3 regions of the Pseudomonas sp. Z4-7 genome follow, and region 1 is predicted to be linked to each of the others. Evidence: predicted binding sites of a transcription regulator. Region 1 holds the regulator's gene; each other region holds the start of a gene.

Region 1 (9,813 bases):
GCCCGGGGTGCCTTGGAGCATCTTGCCCAACGGCTTGATGACCACTTCTTCCTGGCCCACCAGTTGGTCGACGACGAAGCCGATCCGCTGGGTGCCCACCGAAAGGATCACCACGTGGCCCTCGCCCTGCTCGACATGAGCGGCGGAGCTGACCAGCCAGCGCTTGAGGTAGAACAGCGGCAGCGCCTTGTCCCGCACGATGACCACTTCCTGGCCGTCGACCACGTTGGTGCGCGACAGGTCGAGGTGGAAGATCTCGTTGACGTTGACCAGCGGGAAGGCGAAGGCCTGGTTGCCCAGCATCACCATCAGGGTCGGCATGATCGCCAGGGTCAACGGGACCTTGATGACGATTTTCGAGCCCTGGCCCTTGGTCGAGTAGATGTTGATCGAGCCGTTGAGCTGGGAAATCTTGGTTTTCACCACGTCCATGCCCACGCCACGACCCGACACGTCGGATATCTCGGTCTTGGTCGAGAAGCCCGGAGCGAAAATCAGGTTGTAGCACTCGGTGTCGCTCAGGCGATCGGCCGCGTCCTTGTCCATTACGCCGCGTTTCACCGCGATCGCCCGGAGCACGTTCGGGTCCATGCCCTTGCCGTCGTCGGAGATCGACAGCAGGATGTGGTCGCCCTCCTGCTCGGCGGCCAGGATCACCTTGCCGCTGCGGACCTTGCCCGAGGCCTCGCGCTCTTCCGGCGACTCGATGCCGTGGTCGACCGCGTTGCGCACCAAGTGGACCAGCGGGTCGGCCAGGGCCTCGACAAGGTTCTTGTCGAGGTCGGTCTCTTCACCCACCAGTTCCAGGTTGATCTCTTTCTTGAGCTGGCGAGCCAGGTCACGAACCAAGCGCGGGAAGCGCCCGAAGACTTTCTTGATCGGCTGCATCCGGGTCTTCATGACCGCGGTCTGCAGGTCAGCCGTGACCACGTCGAGGTTCGACACGGCCTTGGACATCGCTTCGTCCTGGCTGTTGAGGCCCAGGCGCACCAGGCGGTTACGCACCAGCACCAGTTCGCCGACCATGTTCATGATTTCGTCCAGGCGCGCGGTGTCGACCCGAACGGTGGTCTCGGCTTCGCTCGCCGGTTTCTCCGCAGGGGGCGCAGACGGCGCACGGGCTGGTGCCGGCGCTGCGGCGGCGGCAGGCTTGGGTGTCTCGGCCTTCGGGTCCGGTGCCTTGGCAGCGGGCTTGGGCACGGCCTTGGCGGCCGGCGCAGCAGTGGCGGCGGCAGGCGCGGCGGTGGCCGTCCCGACTTCGCTGAACTTGCCCTTGCCGTGCAATTCGTCGAGCAGTGATTCGAACTCGTGGTCGCTGATCAGGTCGCCACCGGCGGCGGCCGCGGTTGGCTTGGCCGGGGCTGGCGCAGCAGCGATGGCCGAATCCAGCGCATCGACGGCAAAGGTGCCCTTGCCGTGCAACTGGTCGAGCAACGCTTCGAATTCGTCGTCGGTGATGTCGGAGTTATCCCCCGCAGCCTTTGGCGCGGCCGGGGCCGCCGGGGCGGCAACGGCATCAGGAGCGAACTGGCCTTTGCCGTGGAGCTGGTCGAGCAACGACTCGAACTCGGCGTCGGTGATTTCATCACTGCCGGCGGCAGCGGCGGCTGGCGCCGCAGCGGTTGCGGCGGGTGCGGCCGGAGCCTCGGCCTGGGCCTTGACGGCACTCAGCGAGTCCAGCAGCGACTCAAATTCGTGGTCGGTAATGTCACCCGATTCCTCGGCAACCGGCTCTTCAGCAACAGGCTCGGCGACCGGCGCGGCTTCGTCAGCCGACTGCGGCTCCGCCAGGCGCGCCAATGCAGCAAGCAGCTCAGGCGTGGCGGGGGTGATCGGCGAACGCTCGCGCACTTCGCTGAACATGCTGTTGACCGCATCCAGCGCTTCGAGCACGACGTCCATCAATTCCGAGTCAACGCGACGCTCACCCTTGCGCAGGATGTCGAACACGTTTTCGGCAATGTGGCAGCACTCCACCAGCTCATTGAGCTGGAGGAAGCCGGCGCCTCCTTTTACAGTGTGGAAACCGCGAAAAATTGCATTGAGCAGATCCGCATCATCTGGTCGGCTTTCCAGCTCGACCAGCTGTTCGGACAGTTGCTCTAGAATCTCGCCGGCCTCAACCAGGAAATCCTGAAGGATCTCTTCATCGGCGCCGAAGCTCATTAATGGCTGCTCCTAAAATAGGGCTAAAACTCAAAATCCAAGGCTGGACAACAAATCGTCCACATCGTCCTGACCGGACACAACGTCTTCTCTTTTATCGGCATGAATCTGCGGACCTTCACCCTGAGAGAGATGTTTTTGTGGATCTTTTTCAGCAAGTATCGCCGCACGGTCGTGTTCGATGCCGGCAAAGCGATCAACCTGGCTGGCCATGAGCACCAGTTTGAGCAAATTGCTTTCCACTTCGGTAACCAACTGGGTCACGCGCTTGATCACCTGGCCTGTCAGGTCCTGGTAGTCCTGGGCCAGCAGGATGTCATTGAGATTGCTCGCCACGGCGCGGTTTTCGCTGCTGCTGCGCGTCAGGAAACCGTCGACCCGACGGGCCAACTCGCGAAACTCCTCGGCACCGACTTCGCGACGCATGAAGCGCCCCCAATCGGTACTCAACGCCTGGGCTTCCTCGCTCAGGCCGTTGACCAGCGGAGTAGCGCTTTCCACCAGGTCCATGGTGCGGTTGGCCGCGGCTTCGGTCAGCTTGACCACATACCCCAGGCGCTCGGTGGCGTCGGTGATCTGCGAGACTTCCTCGGCCTGTGGCATGTTCGGATCGATCTGGAAATTGACGATCGCGCTGTGCAGTTCACGGGTGAGCTTGCCGACTTCCTGGTACAGCCCGCGGTCACGGGTCTGGTTGAGCTCATGAATCATTTGAACCGCGTCACCGAAGCGGCCCTTTTCAAGGCTGTCGACCAGTTCGCGGGCATGTTTTTTCAGGGTCGATTCGAAATCGCCCATTGAAGATTCGTTGTCCATAGCTCCCCCGTGGCGCCGTTAACCGATGCGTTCGAAGATTTTTTCGATCTTCTCTTTCAACGCCTGGGCCGTGAAGGGTTTGACCACATAGCCGTTTACACCGGCCTGGGCCGCTTCGATGATCTGCTCGCGCTTGGCTTCGGCGGTGACCATCAGCACCGGCAGGTGCTTGAGTTTTTCATCGGCGCGCACGTGGCGCAGCAAGTCGATACCGGTCATGCCGGGCATGTTCCAGTCAGTCACCAGAAAGTCGATGCTCCCGCTGTTGAGGACTGGAATGGCAGTGGTGCCATCGTCAGCCTCGACCGTGTTGGTGAACCCGAGGTCACGCAACAGGTTTTTTATGATCCGCCGCATCGTTGAGAAGTCATCAACGATGAGGATTTTCATGTTCTTGTCCAATTCGACCTCCAAGCAGTCTTAAACGCGCCCAGCACCTGGACGCGCCATTTCAATCAATCCGGCACAACACTCGACAACGGTATGGAGTCCCACGGATGGAGACTGGCCCGGCACATGCCATGCCAGCCCCGCTCGCAGCGTCCCCACACTGCCTGTCAGCGCGCTCGCCACTCCCCCAAACGCCCCCGCAAGCGGGCCGCGCACTGGCTGTGTAACTGGCTGACCCGCGATTCGCTGACCCCCAGGACCTCACCGATTTCCTTGAGGTTCAGCTCTTCGTCGTAGTACAGCGCCAAGACCAGTCGCTCACGCTCCGGCAAATTGGCAATCGCATCCGCCAGCGCGCTCTGGAAACGTTCGTCTTCCAGGTCACGCGACGGCTCCATGTGAGCACTCGCATTGTCCTCGTGCAGCCCTTCGTGCTCGCCGTCCTGCAAAAGGTCGTCGAAACTGAACAGGCGGCTGCCCAAGGTATCGTTCAAAATCCCGTAATAATCATCGAGACTCAACTGGAGTTCGGCCGCAACTTCGTGATCTTTAGCGTCACGCCCGGTTTTAGCTTCAATCGCGCGGATTGCGTCACTGACCATACGGGTATTGCGGTGCACCGAACGCGGCGCCCAGTCGCCCTTGCGGACTTCATCGAGCATCGCTCCGCGAATCCGGATACCGGCATACGTTTCGAAACTGGCGCCCTTGCTCGCGTCGTATTTGTTCGACACTTCGAGCAGGCCGATCATGCCCGCCTGGATCAAGTCTTCGACCTGGACGCTGGCCGGCAAGCGTGCCAGCAAGTGATAGGCGATGCGCTTGACCAACGGCGCATAACGCTCGATCAGTTCGTACTGGGCGTCCCGTGCCGATTTTTTGTAGAGATGGTTGTAACCGCTGGCTGTCATAACACGGGCCCTGCCGTTTGTTGCACGAGACGCTCGACGAAAAATTCCAGATGCCCGCGAGGGTTGGCCGGCAGCGGCCAGGTATCGACCTTCTGGGCGATAGCCTTGAACGCCAGCGCGCATTTGGAACGTGGAAAAGCTTCATAGACGGCACGTTGCTTCTGGACAGCCTTGCGTACGCTTTCGTCGTAAGGCACTGCGCCGACATATTGTAGGGCGACGTCCAGGAAGCGATCCGTGACCTTCGTCAACTTGGCGAACAGGTTGCGTCCTTCCTGCGGGCTCTGGGCCATGTTGGCCAGGACGCGGAATCGGTTCATGCCATAGTCGCGGTTAAGCAGTTTGATCAGGGCGTAGGCATCGGTGATGGAGGTCGGTTCGTCGCAAACCACCAGCAGGACTTCCTGGGCGGCGCGGACAAAACTGACCACCGAGTCACCGATACCGGCGGCCGTGTCGATCACCAGCACATCGAGGTTGTCGCCGATGTCGCTGAAAGCCTGGATCAGGCCGGCGTGCTGCGCCGGCGTCAGGTGAACCATGCTTTGGGTACCGGAGGCGGCCGGCACGATGCGAATCCCGCCAGGCCCCTGGAGGAGCACGTCGCGCAGTTCGCAGCGGCCTTCGATCACGTCCGCCAGCGTGCGCTTGGGGGTCAGCCCCAGCAGCACGTCGACGTTCGCCAGGCCCAGGTCGGCGTCCAGCAGCATGACCCGTCGGCCAAGCTCTGCCAGAGCCAGGGACAAGTTCACTGACACGTTAGTCTTCCCGACGCCACCTTTGCCGCCGGTCACCGCGATCACCTGTACGGGATGCATGCTGCCCATGTTCGTTCTTTACCTTGTCTTACTTAGACGGAGGCCACATTACTGGCTGCGCGTTCGCATACGGAACAATGCATGGCAGACCATCGATGTAGGTACAAAAAATATTCATGATTACCTCAGCCGACCTGCTTGGTCGGGCTGTGGTAGATGTCAGCGAACATGTCAGCCATGGCTTCGTCGCTGGGTTCTTCCTGCATTTGCACACTCACGGCACGACTGACCAGTTGATGACGGCGCGGCAGATGCAAATCATCCGGGATCCGCGGCCCGTCGGTCAGGTAGGCCACCGGTAGTTCATGACCGATCGCCAGGCTCAACACCTCGCCCAGGCTTGCCGTTTCGTCCAGCTTGGTCAGGATGCAGCCGGCCAGCCCGCAGCGTTTGTAGCTGTGGTATGCGGCGGTTAGAACCTGTTTCTGGCTGGTGGTTGCCAACACGAGATAATTTTTTGACTTGATGCCACGCCCGGCCAGGCTTTCCAACTGCATGCGCAGGGCCGGATCGCTGGCTTGCAGGCCGGCGGTGTCGATCAGCACGACGCGCTTGCGCAGCAGTGGTTCCAGCGCCTGGGCCAGCGATTGGCCCGGATCCACATGGGTCACCGACACATTGAGGATCCGGCCCAGGGTCTTGAGTTGCTCCTGGGCGCCGATGCGGAAACTGTCCATGCTCACCAGGGCGATGCTCTGGGCGCCGTACTTGAGTACATAACGGGCGGCGAGCTTGGCCAGGGTGGTGGTCTTGCCCATGCCGGCCGGGCCGACCATGGCAATCACCCCGCCCTCTTCCAGCGGCTCGACTTCCGGCGTGGCGATCATCCGCGCCAGGTGCGCCAACAGCATGCGCCAGGCCTGGCGAGGCTCTTCGATATCGTTGATCAGTGCCAGCAGGTCGCGGGACAACGGGCCGGACAAGCCGATGCGTTGCAGGCGACGCCACAGGTTGGCCTGGGCCGGACGGCTGCCTTGCAGCTGGTTCCAGGCCAACGAGCCAAGCTGGACTTCCATCAGCTCACGCAGGCTGTTGAGTTCAAAGCGCATCGAGTCCAGGGCACGTGGGTCGACACCCGCGGCTGGCGCGGCTGGCGCCGGTACCGGACGACGCGGCTCGGCCTGGGCTGGCTCGATCAGCGGTTCGGCAGCGGTCAGCGGCAGGCCGGCCGTCAATGGCTGGCCGGCGAACAATTGACGATTGGTCCCCGCGCTGCCTTCGCCTTCGCTGCTGCGCAGGCTCAGTTCGGCCTGGGCGCTGGCGATGCGCGACTGGGTCTTGCGCAGCTCATCCTCAAGCTCCATGTTCGGAACCCGTGGGGCCAGCGCCGACAATTTGTAATCCAGGGCAGCCGTCAGCTCGACACCGCCGGCGATCCGGCGATTACCGATGATGGCTGCTTCAGCGCCCAGCTCGTCACGTACCAGCTTCATGGCCTGACGCATATCGGCGGCAAAAAAACGCTTCACTTGCATAAACCACTACCTCAGCCGTTGGGCCCTACTGTCGCAACGATGGTCACTTGCTTGTTGTCCGGTATTTCCTGGTACGCCAGCACATGCAGCCCCGGGACCGCGAGGCGACCGAATCGCGAGAGCATCGCGCGAATCGGACCGGCCACCAGCAGGATCACCGGTTGGCCTTGCATCTCTTGCCGCTGGGCTGCTTCGATCAACGAACGCTGCAGCTTCTCGGCCATGCTTGGCTCCAGCAGAACACCCTCTTCCGAGCCTTGTCCTGCCTTCTGCAGACTATTGAGCAATATCTGTTCCAACCTTGGCTCCAGAGTGATCACAGGCAGCTCAGACTCAGTGCCTACAATGCTTTGGACGATTGCGCGGGATACGCCGACTCGCACCGCAGCGACCAACGCGGCGGTATCTTGACTCTTCGAAGCGTTGTTGGCGATGGCTTCGGCGATACTGCGAATGTCGCGCACCGGGACCTGTTCGGCCAACAGCGCCTGCAACACCTTGAGCAACTGCGACAGCGACACCACGCCCGGCACCAGCTCCTCGGCCAGTTTTGGCGAGCCTTTGGCCAGTACTTGCAGCAATTGCTGGACTTCCTCGTGGCCGATCAGCTCGCTGGAGTGCTTGTACAAAATCTGGTTCAAGTGGGTCGCCACCACGGTGCTGGCGTCTACCACGGTATAACCGAGCGATTGCGCCTGGGCCCGCTGGCTGATTTCGATCCACACCGCTTCCAGGCCGAAAGCCGGATCCTTGGCGGTAATACCGTTGAGCGAACCGTAGACCTGTCCTGGGTTGATCGCCAGCTCGCGGTCAGGATAGATCTCGGCTTCGGCCAGGATCACGCCCATGAGCGTCAGGCGATAGGCGCTTGGGGCCAGATCGAGGTTGTCGCGGATATGCACGGTGGGCATCAGGAAGCCCAGGTCCTGGGACAGCTTCTTGCGCACGCCCTTGATCCGGGCCAGCAATTGACCACCCTGGTTGCGGTCGACCAGTGGGATGAGGCGGTAGCCGACTTCCAGGCCGATCATGTCGATCGGCGTCACATCGTCCCAACCCAACTCCTTGGTTTCCATGGCCCGCGCCGGCGATGGCAGCAGTTCCTGCTGACGCTTGACCTCTTCCAGCGCCTGGACCTTTTGCCCGTTCTGCTTTTTCCAGAACAGGTAGGCGCCACCAGCAGCCAGGGCAGCCATGCTCAGGAACGACACGTGGGGCATGCCCGGCACGATACCCATCACCGCCATCAGGCCGGCCGCCACGGCCAGGGCCTTGGGCGAAGCGAACATCTGGCGATTGATCTGCTTGCCCATGTCTTCGGAGCCCGAAGCACGGGTCACCATGATCGCGGCAGCTGTGGATAACAACAGTGATGGCAATTGCGCCACCAAACCGTCACCGATGGTCAGCAAGGCGTAGACCCTGCCAGCATCACCGAACGTCATACCGTGCTGGAAGATACCGACGGCCATCCCGCCGATGAGGTTGATGAACAGAATCAGCAGGCCGGCGATGGCGTCGCCACGCACGAACTTGCTCGCACCGTCCATGGAACCGTAGAACTCGGCCTCCTGAGCCACGTCAAGACGACGAGCCTTGGCCTGGTTCTGATCGATCAGGCCGGCGTTGAGGTCGGCGTCGATCGCCATCTGCTTGCCGGGCATCGCATCGAGGGTGAAACGCGCGCTCACCTCGGAAATCCGCCCGGCACCCTTGGTCACCACGACGAAGTTGATGATCATCAGGATGGCGAAAACCACGATACCGACCACGTAGTTACCGCCGATCACCACTTCACCGAAGGCCTGGATCACCTTACCGGCGGCAGCGTGGCCGTCCTGGCCGTGGAGCATGACCACGCGAGTGGACGCCACGTTCAGCGCCAGGCGCATCAGCGTCGCCACCAGCAGGATGGTTGGAAACACCGCGAAATCCAGCGGCCGCAGAGCGTATACGCAAACCAGCAGTACCACGATGGACAGCGCAATGTTGAACGTGAAGAACACGTCGAGCAGGAACGGCGGTATCGGCAGCATCATCATGGCAAGCATGACCAGCAGCAACAGCGGCACACCCAGATTCCCCCGGCTGAGGTCGGCTACGTTGCTGCGTGCGGTGCTGAATAACTGAGAGCGATCCACCAATATTCCCCGTTCCTGTGAAGCAAACTTTTGACGCCCGGAGGGGGCGCAGACGGGGTATTGCAAGAAGCTTTCCAACTTTTGCAAAAGCTTGGAATAGAAAGGCCGAAGCGACTTCAACCCTGTGGGAGCGAGCCCGCTCGCGAAAGCGGTTTGTCAGTCGGCGCCTGTATCGACTGGATCGGCGCATTCGCGAGCAGGCTCGCTCCCACAGGGTAATACGGTTCACTTGAGAAGAAAGGGTACCCGTGGCGAGGGAGCTTGCTCCCGCTCGGCTGCGAAGCAGTCGCAAACCGGCGGGTGCGGCGTGTCTGATGCCCCGCATCTGGCGGGTTTTGGGGCCGCTTCGCGGCCCAGCGGGAGCAAGCTCCCTCGCCACGGGTTTGTCGATGCCCTAAGGGAATAGCATCGGCTGAATTAGGAATCGCGCCGCAAATCCGGCGGGATCGGCAGGTCCTTGAGCGGTTCGGGACGCTTGCCCTTGCCGGCGCGGTGCTGGCGGATCTGGTAGACGTAGGCCAGCACCTGGGCCACAGCCAGGTACAGACCTCCGGGAATTTCCTGATCGAGTTCGGTGGAGTAGTAGATCGAGCGCGCCAGCGCCGGCGATTCGAGCAGCATCACTTCGTTGGCAACGGCGATTTCGCGGATCTTCAACGCCAGGAAATCACTGCCCTTGGCCAGCAGCACCGGCGCATTGCCTTTTTCAGGATCGTATTTGAGCGCCACCGCATAGTGGGTCGGGTTGGTAATGACCACGTCGGCGTCGGGAATCGCCGCCATCATGCGCCGCTGGGAGACCTCGCGCTGCAATTGGCGAATCCGCTGCTTGACCTCCGGCTTGCCCTCCGCGTCCTTGTGCTCGTCGCGCACTTCCTGCTTGGTCATCATCAGCTTCTGCTTGCTCTGATAGAGCTGGATTGGCACATCGATGGCGGCGATCAGGATCAAACCGCAAGACATCCACAACGTGCTCCATCCCACCAGCTGCACGCTATGAATGATGGCCTGTTCCAGCGGTTGATGGGCGATGCGCAGCAGATCGTCGATGTCGCCCTCCAGCACCACCAACGCGACGGACAGGACCAGCAGGAAC
Region 2 (9,813 bases), 1.6 Mb from region 1:
GGTGGCGCATTTTAATGGCCATACCCCGGTCGAACCCTTTGTTTCCAACGGGCTGCTTTCGGCCAGCAAGCCCTACCCCGATCTCAGTGAAGTCCAGGGCCAGGCCGGGGCCAAGCGCGCGTTGCTGATCGCGGCAGCAGGAGCCCATAACCTGTTGTTCAGCGGTCCGCCAGGTACCGGCAAGACGCTGCTGGCGAGCCGTTTGCCGGGGTTATTGCCGCCCTTGGCCGAAAGCGAGGCCCTGGAAGTCGCGGCGATCCAGTCGGTCGCCAGTTGCGTGCCGTTGAGCCATTGGCCGCAGCGTCCGTTCCGCCAGCCGCATCATTCGGCGTCCGGCCCGGCGCTGGTGGGCGGTGGGTCCAAGCCGCAACCGGGAGAAATCACCCTTGCTCATCACGGCGTGCTGTTTCTGGATGAGTTGCCGGAATTCGACCGCAAGGTGCTGGAAGTGCTGAGAGAACCGTTGGAGTCAGGGCACATCGTGATATCCCGCGCCCGCGACCGGGTGCGCTTTCCGGCGCGCTTCCAGCTGGTGGCGGCGATGAATCCCTGCCCGTGTGGCTATCTCGGCGAGCCCAGCGGTCGTTGCTCCTGCACACCGGACATGGTGCAGCGTTACCGCAACAAACTGTCCGGCCCGCTGCTCGACCGGATCGACCTGCACCTGACCGTGGCCCGGGAAGCCACCGCACTGAACCCCAAGAGCGAACCGGGGGACGACACCGCCACCGCCGCCGAACGGGTGGCCGATGCCCGTGAACGCCAGCAAGCACGCCAAGGCTGTGCCAATGCGTTCCTGGATCTGCCGGGCCTGCGCCGGCACTGCAAACTGTCCACCACCGACGAAGCCTGGCTGGAAACCGCTTGCGAACGGCTGACCCTGTCGCTGCGAGCCGCCCATCGTTTGCTCAAGGTCGCCCGGACATTGGCCGACCTTGAGCAAGCGGAGCGAATCAGCCGCGAACATCTGGCCGAAGCCCTGCAGTATCGCCCCGCCACGGTTTGAACCGCCTATGGCTTGCTCAGGTCCACCAACGGGGTATCGCGCACCTCGGTTTTCCGATCGCCCTGGATGTCATCGATGCGCTTGAGGGCCTTGTCCACGGCAACCTTGTTTGCCAGAAGGCTATAGTGGATCTGGAATTGCTTGCGCTCTTTCGGTGCGATGGTCGGCACCAGGCCCAGTGGTCGCTGATAGCGACGGTTGTAGGAGAAACTGGTGCCCGGCTCCAGGCCGGTCACGTAGCCCTGGCCTTGGGTATCGGTGTTTTTCCACAGGGAAAATACCGGAAGCGTCCCGGTGTTGAAGCCCACCGATACGCCGAGGCTACCGGCCTTGTTGTGCAATACGGTCAGCGTATCGCCCTTGGCGTCGGCGTAAGGCACGACGTTGTAGACGGTTTCGTCGTAGTCCTTGGTTGGGGCCCGATAGGTTTGCCAGTCTTTCAGGTCGCCCTTGGCCTTGTCATTGAACGGCGACACCTGTTTGACCGGTGCTGCGAAGCGCGCATCCTGCTCCAGGAATGGCGTACTGAAGTTGCTGTGATAGAGCGCCTGGTATTCCTTCGGATAGTCGCCGTTGTTGGTCAGCGTGTCGCTGAGCGCGAAGGTCACGCTACCGGGTTCGGTGACCAGTTCGGTCTGCACCGAAAAGTCGACTTTCTTGAACGCCTGCTCCTTCAACTCGCCTCGCAGGGTAATCGCGTAGGGCGGTTTTTCATCGATGTGCAGGGTGACTTTGTTCGCCGGGATATTGGCCGCGCGGCCGTGCAAGGTCAGCAGCTCGCCATTGTCCATGCCCGGATGACCGACCCATTCGTAGCCGCAGCGGGTGACCAGCTCGTTGAATCCTTCCAGCCAACCCAAGCCGCCCCGGCCATTGAGCTCGATGAATGCCGGATTGACCACTTCCTTGACCGGCGAATCCCACCCCATACGGACATCGCCGACCGAGGCCTGCAGCACATTCATGCCGCGGGTCGGGACGACCGAGAGTTTCATCGTGCCGTTGTCGATATCGACGATGCTGACGCCTTCCTGGCGACCGCCGTGCAGGGTGCGCATCGTCACGGAAAACGGCTTGTCGGTCTTCACACCGAGCTGCTGACTGGTGATTTGCCAGGGCTGTGCGGCCTTGTCGGTATCGAGCAGGACATAATCCCAGGCCATGGCGTGGGAGGCAGCACCGAGGGCGCTGAGGGCAACGAGGAGTTTGAGCGGAGTCATGGAAACGACCTTTTATTGGAGTTGTGCGTTTTTTATAGACTTGAAGAAACGTTTCAGCAAGCCGAAAAACAGCAATCAACCGCAAAAAGGAGCGTGCCTACAGAATCAGGCCGCTTTTTTTGGGAGCGAGCCTGCTCGCGAAAGCGGTGAGTCAGTAGCTAGAGATATGGCAGGAAGGCCGCCTTCGCGAGCAGGCTCGCTCCCACAGGGGAATTGCGGCGGAACATCTCTGCGTCCCACCTGGAATCATTGTGGGAGTGAGCCTGCTCGCGATAGCGGTGGGTCAGTTGATAGAGATATGGCAGGAAGGCCGCCTTCGCGAGCAAGCTCGCTCCCACAGGGGAATTGCGGCGGAATCATCTCTGCGTCCCACCTGGAATCATTGTGGGAGCGAGCCTGCTCACGATAGCAGTGGGTTAGCTGACCGCGATGTGGCTGGAAGGCCGCCTTCGCGAGCAGGCTCGCTCCCACAGGGGAGTTGCGGCGGAATCATCTCTGCGTCCCACCTGGAATCATTGTGGGAGCGAGCCTGCTCGCGAAAGCGGTGGGTCAGTTGATAGAGATGTGGCTGGTCAGCCGTCATCGCGAGCAAGCTCGCTCCCACAGTAGTGCTGGGTGAGCTTGCTCGTGATGTTGCCGCAGGAAGCCTCAGCGGAACCGATCAACCTCTTTGCGCAGGTCCTGCGCCAGTTTTTCCAGTTCCTTGGCGGTGATCGCCAGGTTCGAGACTACTTCGCGTTGTTCGCTGTTGGCCATCGCGATGCTTTGCAGGTTGCTGCTGAGCAAGGTCGCGGTGCTGCTCTGCTCTTGGGTGGCCGTGGTGATCGCTGCAAACTGCTGGCCGGCCGAGCGGCTTTGCTCGTCGATGCGCGCCAGGGCCGAGGCGACGTTGGCGTTGCGCGACAAGCCTTCCTGCATGAGCAGGTTGCCCTTCTCCATCGTACTGATGGCATTGCCGGTTTCCTGCTGGATGCTGTTGATCATGCCAGAGATTTCGTCAGTGGCCTGGCGGGTACGCGACGCCAGGCTACGGACCTCGTCGGCCACCACGGCAAAACCACGGCCCTGTTCACCCGCGCGCGCGGCTTCGATGGCAGCGTTCAAGGCCAGCAGGTTGGTTTGCTCGGCAATCGAGGTGATCACGCCGACGATGCCGCCAATTTCCTGGGAGCGCTGACCCAAGGTGTTGATGACCGTGGCCGTGCTGTTCAACGCGCCAGCGATCTGTTCCAGCGATGACGAAGCTTCGTCCATCGAGGTACGGCCGATGCGGGTCTGCTGGGCGTTGTCCTGGGCCAGACGCTCGGTATTGCCCATGTTATCGGCGATGTTCAACGAGGTGGCGCTGAACTCTTCCACTGCGCCCGCCATGCTGGTGATTTCGCCGGACTGCTGCTCCATCCCTTCATACGCACCGCTGGACAATCCGGACAACGCCTGGGCACGACTGTTGACCTCCTGCGAGGCCTTGCGGATATGCTCGACCATGGTCGACAAGGCTTGGCTCATCTGGTTGAAGGCACGGGCCAGTTGGCCAATTTCATCGTGGCTGGATACGTTCAGACGCACGCTCAGGTCGCCGGCGCCCAGCGCTTCGGCCTGACGTACCAGATCGCCCAAGGGCGCCAGTTTGCTACGCAACAGCCACACCGCCGCGCCAACCGCCAGCAACATTGCCAGCAGGCTGCCAATGGCCAGTTGCGTACCGACGTTCCAGGTTACTGCGTTGATTTCGGTTTTCGGCATGCTCGCCACCACCGCCCACGGCCCGCCCTCGAACGTCACGGCGACGCTGTAGAATTCTTCTGCGGTGTCTTCCCAGAACGCACCCTTGCCCGGCTTCTTGATCAAACCGGTGATAGCCGCGGTGGCGTTGTCCAGCGCCTGCACACCCGCTGGCGGTACCAACCATTTGTTCTGTTCGTCCAACAGCGCCAGGGAACCGGTCTGGCCGATGCGGAAGCGCTTGAGGTTGTCGAATTGCGCATTCTGCGCATCGGTGTAATCGAATCCTACATACAACACGGCAATAATCTTGCCGCTGCCGTCGCGAACGGGCGTGTATTGCGACATGTAGAAACGACCGAAGAGCAAGGCCCGGCCGATGTAGCTCTGCCCGCTGATCACCGGGCCGTACGCCGGGCCCGCGCGGTCGAGTACGGTGCCGATGGCCCGCGTACCGTCCTGCTTGCTCACCGAGGTACTGACGCGGATGAAGTCGTCGCCGCTACGCACGAATATAGTCGCCACGCCGGCGGTCATCGCCTTGAACTCGTCCACTTCCTTGAAGTTGTTGTTCAACACTTCGCTGCCCAGGCTCAAGCCTGGCGTCTGCACGCCCGCCACCGTCACCGACTGGTCCGGATGCACGCTCAGACCCGCGCTGAAGCGCTTTTCGAACAGCCCCGCCAACCGCTGGGTGCTCTCGCGCAAGGTGCTATGGAAGGTATTGAGCTGGTCGGCCATCAGGCGCGCTTCGCTGGCCAGGTGCTCTTCACGAGTGGAAAGGTTGGCGGCGTCCAGTGAACGCAAGGCGAAGACGGTACTGCCGGAAATCACGACCGCCAGTATCACGGCAAGGGCAAGGCCTAGCTGTGAGGCGATCCGGGCGCGGGGTTGAGACATGACGGCTCCTGGCCGAGAGACTGGATCATCCTGATCACGTCGCACGCTCGGCATTCTATTTTTTGAGGTGTGGGCCCTTTCTGTACGAAGGTTCTATGTTCACGGATTCGGCCGCAGAACCGAATACTTGAGCGCTTTGGAAGGAATAAAGCCAAGTCGCCAGCGGGGCCTGTTTGTCCCTTCAGGCCAGGCGTTTCACGTCGGGCAGTTGCATGGCGCTTACCTCGCCCTGGAGAAAATCGCTAAGCCTGCGCAAACGTTCACCTCCAGGCCGGGTCTTCGGCCAGACGAGGTAATAGTGCTCGCCGCTGGCAACAGCCGTAGGCCACGGCAGACTCAAGCGTCCTTGGGCAACGTCCTCGGCGACCATCAACAAATCGCCCATGGAGACACCATAGCCCCGCGCGGCAGCGATCATGCCCAGTTCCAGCGTATCGAACACCTGGCCGCCCTTGAGCGAGACCTTGTCCGCCAGCCCCATGCGCTGCAACCAGTTGCGCCAATCCCGGCGATCCGGCGTGGGGTGCAACAGCTCGGCGCTGGCCAGCCGCGCCACGTCCCAGGGTTGGTCGTTGAGCAGAGTCGGTGCGCCGACTGGAATCAGCTCCTCGGGGAACAGCAGACTGGCCTCCCAGTCCGCCGGAAAGTGCCCGTTGCCCAGCAGAACCGCGCAGTCGAACGGCTCGGTGTTGAAGTCCACCGAGTCGACGTCCATCCAGGCGCTGGTCAATTGCACTTCGTTGCCGGGTTGCAGATGCCGAAAGCGGCTCAGGCGCGCCAGCAACCAACGCATGGTTAGGGTCGACGGAGCCTTCATGCGCAAAATTCCGTCCTCGCCGTGCAAGGTATGGCAAGCACGCTCCAGCGCCATGAAACCCTCCCGCACGCCCGGCAGCAGCAGGCGTGCCGCCTCGGTCAGTTGCAGGTTGCGGCCGCTGCGCTGAAACAGCCGACAGGCGAAGTGTTCCTCAAGCGTGCGAATGTGCCGGCTGACCGCGCTCTGGGTAATCGACAGTTCTTCAGCGGCCCGGGTAAACGAGCTGTATCGCGCCGCCGCTTCGAATGCCCGCAACGCATAAAGAGGAGGGAGGCGACGAGACATCGGAAAGGCTCCTGTGGCTTTTTTCGAACCCTATCAGAAGATTCGCCCAGCATGAGTTTTAATCATGCCAGCAATCGGATTTATCCTTTTGTGCAAACCACCGCATGCGCCGAGAATCGACGTCTTACTGCCTTGTTTGAACATGGAGCGTGACGATCATGCGGCATCCGGTGCGTACCGAACTCTGGGCCATCCTGCGGCTGGCGGGGCCGTTGATTGCTTCGCAGCTGGCGCACATGCTGATGGTGCTGACCGACACCTTGATGATGGCGCGCCTGAGTCCGGAAGCCTTGGCCGGTGGCGGTCTGGGGGCGGCGAGTTACTCGTTCGTGTCGATTTTCTGCATCGGCGTGATCGCTGCAGTCGGTACGCTGGTCGCGATCCGCCAGGGCGCTGGCGATATTGAAGGCGCCACCCGGCTGACCCAGGCCGGGTTATGGCTGGCCTGGTTGATGGCGCTGGTGGCCGGGTTGCTGTTGTGGAACCTCAAGCCGGTGCTGCTGTTGTTCGGCCAGACTGAAACCAACGTCCTCGCCGCCGGCCAGTTCCTGCTGGTGCTGCCGTTCGCCCTGCCCGGCTACCTGAGTTTCATGGCCCTGCGTGGATTTACCAGCGCGATCGGCCGGGCCACTCCGGTCATGGTGATCAGCCTCGGCGGCACGGTGGCCAACTTCCTGCTCAACTACGCGCTCATCACCGGCATGTTCGGCTTGCCGAAGCTCGGCCTGATGGGGATCGGCCTGGTGACGGCGATTGTTGCCAACTGCATGGCCCTGGTGCTCGCCTGGCACATCCACCGGCACCCGGCCTACCGCGCCTATCCATTACTTGAAGGCCTGTCGCGGCCCAATCGCCAATACCTCAAGGAACTGTGGCGCCTGGGCCTGCCGATTGGTGGTACCTACGCCGTGGAAGTCGGGCTGTTCGCGTTCGCCGCGCTGTGCATGGGCACCATGGGCAGCACGCCGTTGGCTGCGCACCAGATCGCTCTGCAAATCGTCTCGGTGGCATTCATGGTTCCGGCGGGCATGTCGTACGCGATCACCATGCGCATCGGCCAGCATTACGGCGCTGGGCAATTGCTCATGGCGCGCCTGGCCGGACGGGTCGGGATCGGCTTTGGCGCAGCGGCGATGCTGGCCTTCGCCATGGTGTTCTGGCTGCTGCCCAATCAACTGATCGGTTTGTTCCTGGATCACAATGACCCGGCGTTCCGCCCGGTGATCGACCTGGCTGTGAGCCTGCTGGCCGTGGCGGCGTGGTTCGAGCTGTTCGACGGTACGCAAACCATTGCCATGGGCTGTATCCGTGGCCTGAAGGACGCCAAGACCACCTTCCTGGTGGGCCTGGCTTGCTACTGGCTGATTGGCGCGCCCGCTGCCTGGTGGATGGCCTTTCATTTGAACTGGGGGCCGACTGGTGTCTGGTGGGGCCTGGCCCTGGGGCTGGCGTGCGCGGCGGTGAGCCTGACGTGGGCATTCGAGTGGAAGATGAAGCGGATGATTCGCAGCGAGCCGGAGCAGCAGAATTTCGAAGCGATCCAGGCGAAGTGAAACATTTCCCCTGTGGGAGCGAGCCTGCTCGCGAAGGCGGTGTGTCAGTTGGTGGATGTCCGGCTGACACCCCGCTTTCGCGAGCAGGCTCGCTCCCACAGGGTTTGTGTCAGCTCACGATTTCCTGCGTCGCCTGGCCACCTTCAAACGCCAGGTATTCAACCAACTCCACCAACGGCAGCGGCTTGCTGATCAGGAAGCCCTGCACCTGATCGCAACCGAAACCCCGCAGCAGATCCATCTGTTCATGGGTCTCGACGCCTTCGGCCACGACTTCAAGATTGAGGTTATGGGCCAGGTTGATCATCGCATGCACCAGCTTGCGGTTCTCTTCACGCTGCTCCATGCCGCCAACGAAACTCTTGTCGATCTTGAGCAGGGCGATGGGCAGGCTGTTGAGGTGCACGAACGAAGAAAATCCGGTACCGAAATCGTCCAGGGAGAACCGCACGCCCAGGCGCCCCAGGGCATCCATGGTCTGCTTGACCAGTTCGCTGCGACGCATGACGGCGGTTTCGGTGAGTTCGAACTCCAGCCACTGGGCCTCGACACCCCGTTCGCTGATCAACCGACTCAAGGTCGGCAGCAGCTGGCTGTCCTGGAATTGCCGGAACGACAGGTTGATCGCCATGTGCAGCGGCGCCAGGCCCCGCTCGCGCAGGGCCTGCATGTCTCGTAGCGCCCGGGAAATTACCCAGTAGCCCAACGGTACGATCAGGCCGCTCTGCTCGGCCAGCGGCACGAATTCGCTTGGCGGCAGCAGCCCGCGCTCGCCGTGACGCCAGCGCACCAGGGCTTCGAGGCCGACAATGGTGCCATCGGCAAGGTTCAGCCGCGGCTGGTAATGCAATTCCAGTTCGTCGCGACGCAGCGCCCGGCGCAGTTCGCTTTCCAGGTCGGCGAGACTGCGGGCGTTGCGATTGATGCGCTCATTGAAGATATGAAAAGTGCAGCCTTGCGTGCTCTTGGCCTGCTGCATGGCGATATGCGCGTGCCACATCAGCGGGTCGGCACCGGCCTGGGCGCGAGCATGGGCGATCCCCAGGCTGCAGCCGATCAGCAGGCTCTCGCCATCGACCCAGTAGGGTTCGGCCATGGCTTCGGTGATGCGCTCAGCCATCCACTCGGCCCGCTGGGGCGCGCGGCGGGTATCGATCAGCAGGGCGAATTCGTCGCTGCCCAGCCGCGCCAGTTGATCACCGACTTCCAGCGCGCCCTTGAGCCGCGAGACCACCTGCAGGATGAGACGGTCGCCGGCCTGATGACCGAGCGCGTCGTTGGCGTGACGAAAGTTATCGAGATCCAGATGGCCGAGCGCCAGGCCACGGCCTTCGTTTTCAGCCAGGCGTGCCGCCAGCAGGGTCTGGAAGCCTTGGCGGTTGGCGATGCCGGTCAACGGGTCCTGCTCGGCGAGCCGTTGCAGAGTATTTTCCAGCACCCCGCGCTCGCGCACATGACGAAGGCAACGACGCAGCGTCGCCTCATCGAGTACGTCACGCACCAGCCAGTCGCTGACGCCGTCCGGGGGAGTCGCCGGTTCGTGCTCAAGCAACAGGACCGTTGGCAGGCGGCAACGACCGGGCGCCGGCTGCAAAGCGGCGATAGTCAACAGGACCGCATTGCGGTTGTCTTCGAACAGGCTGCTGACCGACTCCCAGCTCGGGGCGCTGAGCAACACGACCGAGGGGCCCATGGGCGCCAGGCACTCGCGCAATATCGCTGACCACTCAGGCGTTTCGGCCAATAACAGCAAACGCAAGGGTTCGACAGGCGTAGACAAGCTGACTCCCTAGACTCTGCAAGGTGGTAGGCGCGGGGCATTATGACTCGCCGACGGGCAATCACCAATGCCAATGGTTCTCAAACACTCGGTTTTGACGGTTTTTCACCTTAAAAACGAACGTTAGACCCAAATCCCGTCCGCATCCTGAGGGAAAGTAACAAAAGCGGCAATTGAAGATGATGTGCAGCGTCACAAGTCGGACAGAGCAGCACAAATCTCAGAGCCTGTTAAAATGCCGGCCCATTTCGCAAACGACTCCCTGAACCCTGTCATGTCCCGACTCAATCCCCGGCAGCAAGAAGCCGTGAACTATGTCGGCGGCCCTCTTTTGGTGCTCGCCGGTGCAGGCTCCGGCAAGACCAGCGTGATCACCCGCAAGATCGCGCACCTGATCCAGAATTGCGGCATCCGCGCCCAGTACATCGTCGCGATGACCTTCACCAACAAGGCCGCGCGGGAAATGAAGGAACGGGTCGGCGGTCTGTTGCGCGCCGGCGAAGGCCGTGGCCTGACGGTCTGTACGT
Region 3 (9,813 bases), 770 kb from region 1:
CATGCTCAGGATGAGGATCTTCAAGCCGGGGTATTGCTTGCCCAGCAGCCGGGTCAGCTCGAGGCCGTTCATGTCCTTCAGGCCGATGTCCATCAGCAGCAGGTCCGGCTGGCAGCGCCCGACCATGTCGATCGCTTGCGCGCCGTTCTCCGCTTCGCCGACCACGTCCAGGCGGGGCATGACGGACAGCAGCGCGCGAATGCCGTCACGAACCAGCGAGTGATCGTCGACCAGGGCGACGCGTATGGCGGGGGGCAGGGTCATGGGCAGGTGCTCTTGTGGAAATGAACGCGCATCAACTTTCCGTGGCCGACAGGGTCATGGGCAACAGGATATCCAGTTCGCTTCGTCCCGGAACCGAGGTCATTTCCAGCCGCCCGCCAAAATGCTCGACCCGTTCGCGGATATTACGCAGGCCGATGCCGGTGTGACCACGCTCGACCTGCGGGACGTTGAAGCCCATCCCGTCATCCACCACGGTCAGGCGCAGGGATTGGCCCGAACCGAACAGGGTGATGGCGACTCGTTTCGCCCCGGCGTGTCGCTCGATGTTGGTCAGCGCCTCCTGGGCAATCCGGAACAGCGAGACCGGGGCGCCGTTTTCCAGGCGACAGTCGAATTCGTTGCTTCGGTAGGACACTTCCAGGCCACTGCGCTGTTCGAATTCGGCCGCGAGTTGGCCGATGGCGGCGGGCAGGCCCAGGGTATCGAGCAACGAGGAACGCAGATCATGGGAAATACTGCGGATTTCACCGATCGCTTCGCCCAGTCGATCGGTGGCATTCTTCAAGATGCCGAGGCCATTTTCCTGGCCGTTCTCGATCACATGGCTGGCCAGTTCGAACTGGAACTTGATCGAAACCAACAGCTGGCTGATGCCGTCGTGGAGTTCGCGAGACACCCGCGAGCGCTCTTCCTCCTGCAAGCTGACGATACGCTGGTTCAAGCGCTGCAGTTTCTTGTCGGCCAGGCGATGCTCGCTGACATTGAGGGTGATGCCGCCGGCAAACACCAGCAGCACCGCGACCAACGCGATGGCGGCGATGGCCTGCATGGTGGTGTGGATGCCCTGGGCCACTTCGGCGCGAGCCTGCTGGGTGGCGCGTTCGACGTCTTCCAGGTAGATCCCGGTGCCCAGCATCCAGCCCCAACGATCGAGCATCACGACGTAGGCGAGCTTGTCGGTTACCTGACCGGAGGAGGGCTTGTTCCAGGCATAGCGCTGAAAGCCTTCGCCTGATTCGGCGCTCTTGAGCAAGGCCTGGATGACGGGCAGGCCCTGAGGATCCTTCATGTCCCAGAGATATTGCCCCACCAGCTCCGACTGGCGGGCATGCATCAGGCTGCGACCCTGGCGGTCGTAGACGAAAAAATAACCGTTGATGCCAAAGCTGAGCTTGCGCAGTTCTTCCAGTACCTGCTGTTGTGCCCGCGCATCTCCCTGGCCGTCGTTGTACAACGGGGCGATCAGGCTCTGCGCCATCTCTACGTAGTTCTTCAGCTCGGCGCGTTTACTGGCCAGGATACTGTCTTCGATCAGCTGCGCCTGTTGGTCACCCAACTGGCGATTGAGCGAGATGACCAAGGCACCAATAACGGCAATCGCCAGGACCAGCGGCAGGATCCCGAGAGCGACGATCTTGTGTTTGAGCAGCATCTGTACTCCTGTCCGGATCCGGCGGGGAGGCGAATGGCGGCATCATATGCCAAACCCATGGGTGAAACATAAAACCTGTGGGAGCGAGCCTGTGTGGGAGCGAGCCTGCTCGCGAAGGCGGTGTGTCAGGTAACGACAATGCTGAGTGATCCGACGCCTTCGCGAGCAGGCTCGCTCCCACAGGGGGACACAGGAGGAAGGGGCATCTACGTAGTACTACGGATTTATTTATTGACGGCCAGCAGGGATATTGGGCCAGCTCCGAATTGCCGGGGCCACACTATAAAAACAATCGCCGCAATCCATTGGATATCGGCAGGAGACATGCAATGACAACCCGTCTGGTTAAACACCTCGCCTGGTTTGCCGTGGCTGTTCTGGGAGCGTGTGCGCTGAGCGTCGTGGCCCTGCGCCGCGGAGAGCCGATCAACGCCCTCTGGATCGTCGTCGCAGCCGTGGCCATCTACCTGGTCGCCTACCGCTACTACAGCCTCTTCATCGCCAACAACGTGATGCAACTCGATGCGCGCCGGGCCACGCCCGCCGTGCTCAACAACGATGGCCTGGACTACGTCCCGACCAACAAACACATCCTCTTCGGCCACCACTTCGCGGCCATTGCCGGCGCGGGGCCGCTGGTCGGGCCGGTGCTGGCGGCGCAGATGGGCTATCTGCCCGGCACGCTCTGGCTGATCGCCGGCGTGGTGCTGGCCGGTGCGGTGCAGGACTTCATGGTCCTGTTCCTGTCGACCCGCCGCAACGGTCGCTCCCTGGGCGACATGGTGCGCGAGGAAATGGGCCGCATCCCCGGCACCATCGCGCTGTTCGGCTGCTTCCTGATCATGATCATCATCCTCGCGGTGCTGGCGCTGATCGTGGTCAAGGCCCTGGCCGAGAGCCCGTGGGGCATCTTCACGGTGATGGCGACCATCCCGATCGCGATGTTCATGGGCATCTACATGCGCTATATCCGCCCGGGCCGCATCGGTGAAATCTCGCTCATCGGCGTGCTGTTGCTGCTCGGTTCGATCTGGCTGGGCGGGCAGATTGCCGCCGACCCGGTCTGGGCCAAGGCCTTCACCTTCACCGGGATCCAGATCACCTGGATGCTGATCGGCTACGGTTTTGTCGCCGCGGTGCTGCCGGTGTGGCTGATCCTGGCGCCACGGGACTACCTGTCCACCTTCCTCAAGATCGGCACCATCATCGCCCTGGCGATCGGCATCCTGGTGACCATGCCCGAGCTGAAAATGCCGGCGCTGACCCAGTTCACCGACGGCACCGGGCCGGTGTGGAAGGGCGGTCTGTTTCCGTTCCTGTTCATCACCATCGCCTGCGGCGCGGTCTCGGGTTTCCACGCGCTGATCTCCTCGGGCACCACGCCCAAGCTGCTGGATAACGAAACCAACGCCCGCTACATCGGTTACGGCGGCATGCTGATGGAGTCGTTCGTGGCGATCATGGCGATGGTCGCGGCCTCGGTGATCGAGCCGGGCGTGTACTTCGCCATGAACAGCCCGGCGGCGATCGTCGGCACCGACGTGGTGGCTGTGGCCCAGACCGTCAGCAGCTGGGGTTTTGCAATCACCCCCGACGCGCTGCAAGCGGTGGCCAAGGACATCGGCGAGACCACCATCCTGGCCCGTGCCGGCGGTGCGCCGACCCTGGCGGTGGGTATCGCGCAGATCCTTCACTCGGTGCTGCCGGGTGAGAACACCATGGCGTTCTGGTACCACTTCGCGATCCTGTTCGAAGCGCTGTTCATCCTCACCGCGGTAGACGCCGGCACCCGTGCCGGGCGGTTCATGCTGCAGGACCTGCTCGGCTCGTTCGTGCCGGCCCTCAAGCGCACCGAATCGTGGACCGCCAACCTGATCGCCACCGCCGGCTGCGTCGCGCTGTGGGGCTACCTGCTGTACCAGGGCGTGATCGATCCGCTGGGCGGCATCAACACCTTGTGGCCGCTGTTCGGCATCTCCAACCAGATGCTGGCCGGTATCGCGCTGATGCTCGCCACAGTGGTGCTGATCAAGATGAAGCGCCAGCGCTACGTCTGGGTCACGCTGCTGCCGGCCAGCTGGCTGCTGATCTGCACCACCACCGCGGGCCTGATCAAGCTGTTCGACGCCAACCCGGCGATCGGCTTCCTGGCCTTGGCGCGCAAGTACAACGATGCCCTGGCCGCCGGCCAGATCCTGGCCCCGGCCAAGAGCATCGAGCAGATGCAGCACGTGGTGTTCAACGCCTACACCAACGCAACGCTGACGGTGTTGTTCCTGTTCGTGGTCTTCAGCATCCTGTTCTATGCGCTCAAGGTTGGCATCGCCGCCTGGGGCACGAAAGAACGCACGGACAAAGAAGCACCATTCCAGGCCCTGCCGGACGCTTGATAGGGGATTGCAACGATGTTCAATGACTTGAGTCGCCTCGGTAAATACCTCGGTCAGGCCGCCCGCCTGATGGTCGGCATGCCCGACTACGACAACTACGTCGAGCACATGCAAACCAAGCACCCCGACAAGCCGCTGATGGACTACGAGGCGTTCTTCCGAGAACGCCAGGAAGCCCGCTACGGTGGCAAGGGTGGCCCCAAATGCTGTTGAACTGAAGTAATCCCCTGTGGGAGCGAGCCTGCTCGCGAAAGCGGAGTGTCAGTCAAGGACGATGTCGACTGACCTGACGCCTTCGCGAGCAAGCTCGCTCCCACAGTTGTTTGGGGTGAATTCAGGATTGTATGTGCGCAGAAAGGCCAATGTGGCGAGGGAGCTTGCTCCCGCTGGCGTGCGCAGCAGGCCCCGGCGGTTCTTCAGGCTGACCGCATCACCCGTCTTGCGACTGCTGCGCAGCCGAGCGGGAGCAAGCTCCCTCGCCACAGTTGTCTGGCTTGATCCTTTGATCAGTCAGCCAGCAACACCGCCGCATCAAACCCCACCCGCAGGTTGCCCCAGTGACGGCCGCCAAAGAAGAACGGTACGTCGATCTCGGTCATGATTTCCCCGGTGTCGCGCAGGTAGGTCTGGAGCAGGAAGCGCTGGACGTTGCCCGCCGCGCGCAGGCCAATCGGGTCGTTGAAGATCCGCTTGTTGCGGCACACCGGCAGGTCGACCGCGCGGTCGCCAGTGGGTTGCTTGGACACCCAGCTGTTGTTGACCGGGCAATAGCCCTTCGTATCGACGATGAACGAGACCTTGCCGCCCGGCGTGCTGCGGGTCAGCTTGTCGCATTCCTCCTGGCAGACCCGGGCGAAGCGTTCGGTGTAGCTGGTCATGTATTGCTTGGGATCGGTGCCCGGGATCAACTGGTAATTCTGGTCGAACAGGTTGACGCCTTCTTCCTGCAGCGCCTGCAGCTGAACCTGGAGCGTGTCGCGGCATTCGCTGGCGCGGGTGATGGCGGCGTCCAGCTTGCCGTGGCCGAGCACGAAGCGGCCCAGCAGCGTCTGGACCTTCTCGGCAACACCGGACAGATCGCGGGTGGCGGTCGCCGACTGCTGCATGCGCTGGTCGATCGACTGGCTGTCGGCATGGATCTGGGTGACGCGTTCGTTGATACCGGTGTTGGAGTCGGCGAACTGCTGGATGTGGTCGGCGATATCCGCCAGTTTGCCGTTGGTGGACTCGAAGTCGACGATCATGCTCTCGAAATGGCCAGAGGCGCGTTCCACTACCTTCTGGGTTTCCCGGGCGCTGTGGCTGATCTGGGTGGTCTGCTCGTGGGTGGAGCTGACCTCCTGGAGCATCGCGTCGATGTTGCGCGAAATATCGTCGGTAGCCCGGCTGACGTTTTGCGCCAGGGTGCGCACTTCATCGGCGACCACGGCGAAGCCACGGCCACTTTCCCCGGCGCGCGCCGCTTCGATGGCGGCGTTGAGCGCCAGCAGGTTGGTCTGGGCGGAAATCTGCTGGATCAGCCCGACGATGGATTTGATGCTCGACGAACGCTGGTTCAGCGCGTCCACCAGCGTGGCGAATTCACCCAGGCTGCTGGAAATCTCGCTGATGTTGCCAGTCACTTCCAGCAGCTCGGCATAGGAATCGCGGGCCATGTTCAGGTTCTGCGCGGTGGTGCTGGAGATGCCCTGGGTCTGGCGCGAGACTTCTTCGATACGGCCCACGGCGGTGTTGCTCTGGTCCATCACTTCCTTGGCGAAGCGCGCCTGGTGGGTCGCGCTGTCGCTGGAGTCGCTGATGTTCTTCAATGAACGGGCCGACTCCACGGCAATGTGCACCGTCAAGGCCTGGACGTTGCTGATGATCTCGCGCTGCTTGGCCAGGAAGCGGTTGCAGGTGGCGGCCAGCGTGCGGATCTCGTCATGGGTGACCAGCGGCAAGTCCTTGGACAAGTCACCTTCGCCGTTGGCGATCTCTTCCAGCGCCTTGGTCATCACAGTGACGGGGCGCACGATGAGGTGGCGGAAATACCAGACCATGAAGCTGATCATGCCGAACGTCAGGAGCGCGCCGAAGAGCAGGGCATGGGTGAGGCTGTCGAGGCGATCTTCGATCTGGCCCAGCAGCGCGGCGTCCAGTTGGGCCGTGCGCAACTGCACGAGAATATCGGCCCGGGCACTGACGGCGACCCAGTACAGCAGGCCACTGACGACGACCAGCAGGAAAAGGCTTGAAAGCTTTTTGGTGAGGGTATCGAAGAATTGCATCTCGATAGACTCGTACAAGGCCTTTAACGTCTGCATGCCGCTGCTCCTGGGCAAAAAAATCACTGAATGGAATACATTCGACCGCTGACGCCAAAGCTTTAGGGTAGCAGGGCGATTTGATATCACTTTGTGGGAGCGAGCTTGCTCGCGAAGGCGCAGGTACAGCCAACATCAATGCTGGCAGACCCACCGCTTTCGCGAGCAGGCTCGCTCCTACAGGGTGTAGAGCGCTATCAATTTGATACAAAAGATTTACTGGGAATGATTCTCAAAGTATATTCGCTCTCATTCACATCCCCCCATGAGTGCAGCGTCTTGAATCGTTCCACCCCCCTCGCTTACCGCAATGCCCTCGTCAAATGTGTTTTACCCGCGCTGTCCTGCTGTTTCATGGCAAGCCCCTTGAAGGCCCAGGACACCCTTGAACTGCCCACCACGGATGTGCAAGGCAGTCGGATCATTCAGGACGAAGGCTACACGGCGACGCAAGCCAGCACGGCGAGCAAGAGCGATGTACCGATCAAGGAAGAGGCGCAGTCGATCAACGTGGTGACCCAGCAGACCCTGGCGGACTACCAGGTGCGCTCGCTGGACGACGCGATGAAGTTCGTCAGCGGCGTCAGCCAGGGCAACACCCTGGGGGGATCCCGGGACTCGCTGGTCAAGCGCGGTTTTGGCACCAACGATGACGGTTCGATCCTGCGCGATGGTGTGCGTTCGAACCTGGGCCACAACTTCAGCGCCACCACTGAGCGAGTCGAAGTGCTAAAAGGCCCGGCCTCTATGTTGTACGGCGCGCTGGAACCGGGTGGCCTGATCAACGTTATCAGCAAGAAGCCCGAATACACCCAGAGCACCACGCTGAGCGGCTCCGCCTACAGCGAGGGCGGCGGCACCATGGCCCTGGACACCACCGGGCCGTTGGGCGACACCGGGTTGGCCTATCGCCTGATCGCCGAACGCGGCCATGAGGATTACTGGCGCAACTACGGCGTCAATGAGAGCACGCTGGTGGCGCCATCGCTGGCCTGGACCGGTGAGCGTGCTTCGTTGAACCTGAGCTACGAGTACAACGAATATTCCAACCCGTTTGACCGTGGCACGGTGTTCAAGAATGGGCATCCGGCCGACATCGACTATGACAAGCGCCTGGACGAGCCTTGGGCCAAGAGCGTCGGGATCCGCGAGACGGCCACCGCGCGGTTCGAGTACGAGTTGAGCGAAGCGTGGAAAACCCGGGTGACCTACGGCTGGAACAATGACCGCTACAGTCTTGCGATTGCCCAGCCCGCTACGCTCACAGGAAATGTTCTGCGCCGCAGGGCCAATGGCGCCCATTACGATGATGAGACCCGTTACGCCAGTTGGGATTTCATGGGTAAGCAAGAGCTGCTCGGACAGCGTCATGACCTGTTGCTCGGCATCGATAATCAGGTATCGGATCAATTCCGGGGCAAGACCTATCGTGGCAACCCCCAGCCCGGCTTCAACATAACTTCACCGGTTTACGGCAACCTGCCAGAGCCGAGTTTGGTCAGCACTACCGACAGTGACCTGCGCAACCAATTGAACTCCAGTTCCGTGTACCTCAAAGACAACTGGCATTTGGATGACCGCTGGATTTTTGTAGTCGGTGGTCGTTATCAACATTACGACCAATACAGCGATCAAGGTGTAGGTAGCGATTACGAACTCAATCGCGATGACAACGGCGACGCCTTCGTGCCATTTCTCGGCCTGGTCTACAAAGCCACCGATAGCCTGTCGCTGTATGGCAACTACAGCCGTTCCTTCAAGCCGAACGACGACGTTGACGACGCCGGCAATACCTTCGATCCGGAAGAGGGCCGCAGCTATGAAATCGGCGCCAAGTACGATCCGCTCCCAGGCTTGAATATCAACGTTGCGCTGTTCGACATCGTGAAGAAAAACGTCGTGACGTCCACCACGGTCAATGGCGTGACGCTGGCGGAAGCCGCCGGCAAGGTAGGTTCCCAGGGTCTGGAACTCGACATCACGGGCCGCCTCGCCGACCGCTGGGACTTGATCGGCACTTACGCCTACACCCACACCGAAATACTGGATGATCCAAGAAACGAAGGTCACCGTCTGGCCGATGCTCCCAAGCACACCGCCAGCCTGTACCTGAGCCACCATCTGAACGTGCCGGCCGAATTCGGCGCCTGGCACGCCGGGGCCGGAGCGCGGTATGTCGGCGAACGCGCCGCCAACAACGCCAACGATTTCTGGCTCAGCAGCTACACCGTCGCCGACGCGTTCCTGCGCTGGGAGTCGCCGATGTTCGGGCAAAAGACTTCGTTGCAGTTGAACGTCGACAATCTCTTCGACAAGCAGTACTACCCGTCGTCTACCGGCAGCCAGTTGCAGGTCAACGTCGGCGAGCCGCGTACTGCCAGATTGAGCGCCAGCGTGACGTTCTGATCGCAGTGCTTGAATAAAAATGCCCGGGCATCCAAATGTCCGGGCATTTTTTTTCAGCTTCAATCCGCCTTCGCGAGCAGGCTCGCTCCCACATAGGCTGCGGGTGTTCCAGACCCTGTGGGAGCGAGCCTGCTCGCGAAGACGGTGGCACATTCAACATTAATGCTGACTGACACTATGCTTTCGCGAGCAAGCCCGCTCCCACAGGATCAGCGAAACGCCGGCACCACCTGCTGGATGAACAACTCCAGGGATTTTTTCTTCTCGGCATGCGGCAAGCTGTTGTCGCACCAGAAACTGAACTCGTCCACGCCCAGTTCCTGGTAGTACTTGATCCGCTCGATGATTTCCTTCGGGGTGCCGATCATAGTGTTCTTGCGGATGTTCTCCAGCTGAAACTCCGGGCGCTCGGCGAATTTTTCTTCCGGGCTTGGCGCCAGGAAGCCATTGACCGGCACCTGCTTGTTGCCGAACCAGGCGTCGAAGGTGCGATAGAACTTCGAGATTGCCTGGGCGCCGATCTTCCAGCCCTCGGGATCGTCCTCGGCGTGTACATGGGTGTGGCGCAGCACCATCAATTGCGGACGTGGCACGTCGGGATTGTTGTCCAGGGCGGCCTGGAATTTGTTCTTCAGGTCGAGGACTTCTTCATCGCCTTTCATTAAAGGCGTGACCATCACGTTGCAACCATTGGCGACGGCGAAGTTGTGCGAGTCAGGGTCACGGGCGGCGATCCACATCGGTGGATGAGGCTTGCGGATGGGCTTGGGCACGCAGGTGGAAGTGGGGAATTTCCAGATCTCGCCGTCGTGGGCGTAGTCGCCTTGCCACAGGGCGCGCACCACCGGGACCATTTCCCGCAATGCCTGGCCGCCGGAAGAAGCTGGCATGCCGCCGGCCATGCGGTCGAATTCCACCTGATAGGCGCCCCGGGCCAGCCCGACTTCCATGCGGCCGTTGCTGATAACGTCGAGCAATGCGCATTCGCCAGCCACCCGTAGCGGGTGCCAGAACGGCGCAATGATGGTGCCGGCGCCGAGGTGAATGGTCGTGGTCT

What was found. The regulator FliA, encoded in region 1, starts transcription of late flagellar genes. The targets are predictions, from matches to a motif close to CTAAAGTTTNNNNNNNNNNNGCCGNTAA.
Region 2: J3P91_RS26800 (methyl-accepting chemotaxis protein) is a predicted target of FliA. The motif match lies at 4,956-4,983, and genes of this name have one in related genera.
Region 3: J3P91_RS16060 (methyl-accepting chemotaxis protein) is a predicted target of FliA. The motif match lies at 6,389-6,416, and genes of this name have one in related genera.

Annotation. Positions count from the first base shown of each region.
Region 1 is NZ_CP071642.1:4,345,658-4,355,470, forward strand. Features, by position in the region: gene J3P91_RS19485 (chemotaxis protein CheA) at 1-2,166, opposite strand, end outside; gene J3P91_RS19490 (protein phosphatase CheZ) at 2,197-2,982, opposite strand; gene J3P91_RS19495 (chemotaxis response regulator CheY) at 3,001-3,372, opposite strand; gene fliA (RNA polymerase sigma factor FliA) at 3,540-4,283, opposite strand; gene fleN (flagellar synthesis regulator FleN) at 4,280-5,110, opposite strand; gene flhF (flagellar biosynthesis protein FlhF) at 5,227-6,576, opposite strand; gene flhA (flagellar biosynthesis protein FlhA) at 6,588-8,717, opposite strand; gene flhB (flagellar biosynthesis protein FlhB) at 9,135-9,813, opposite strand, start outside.
Region 2 is NZ_CP071642.1:5,929,486-5,939,298, forward strand. Features, by position in the region: gene J3P91_RS26790 (YifB family Mg chelatase-like AAA ATPase) at 1-1,006, shown strand, start outside; gene J3P91_RS26795 (aldose 1-epimerase family protein) at 1,012-2,226, opposite strand; gene J3P91_RS26800 (methyl-accepting chemotaxis protein) at 2,875-4,851, opposite strand; gene J3P91_RS26805 (LysR substrate-binding domain-containing protein) at 5,033-5,953, opposite strand; gene J3P91_RS26810 (NorM family multidrug efflux MATE transporter) at 6,112-7,506, shown strand; gene J3P91_RS26815 (putative bifunctional diguanylate cyclase/phosphodiesterase) at 7,616-9,286, opposite strand; gene rep (DNA helicase Rep) at 9,561-9,813, shown strand, end outside.
Region 3 is NZ_CP071642.1:3,576,829-3,586,641, reverse strand. Features, by position in the region: gene J3P91_RS16080 (response regulator) at 1-264, opposite strand, end outside; gene J3P91_RS16075 (cache domain-containing protein) at 296-1,657, opposite strand; gene J3P91_RS16070 (carbon starvation CstA family protein) at 1,987-4,047, shown strand; gene J3P91_RS16065 (YbdD/YjiX family protein) at 4,063-4,260, shown strand; gene J3P91_RS16060 (methyl-accepting chemotaxis protein) at 4,554-6,350, opposite strand; gene J3P91_RS16055 (TonB-dependent siderophore receptor) at 6,705-8,756, shown strand; gene J3P91_RS16050 (LLM class flavin-dependent oxidoreductase) at 8,966-9,813, opposite strand, start outside.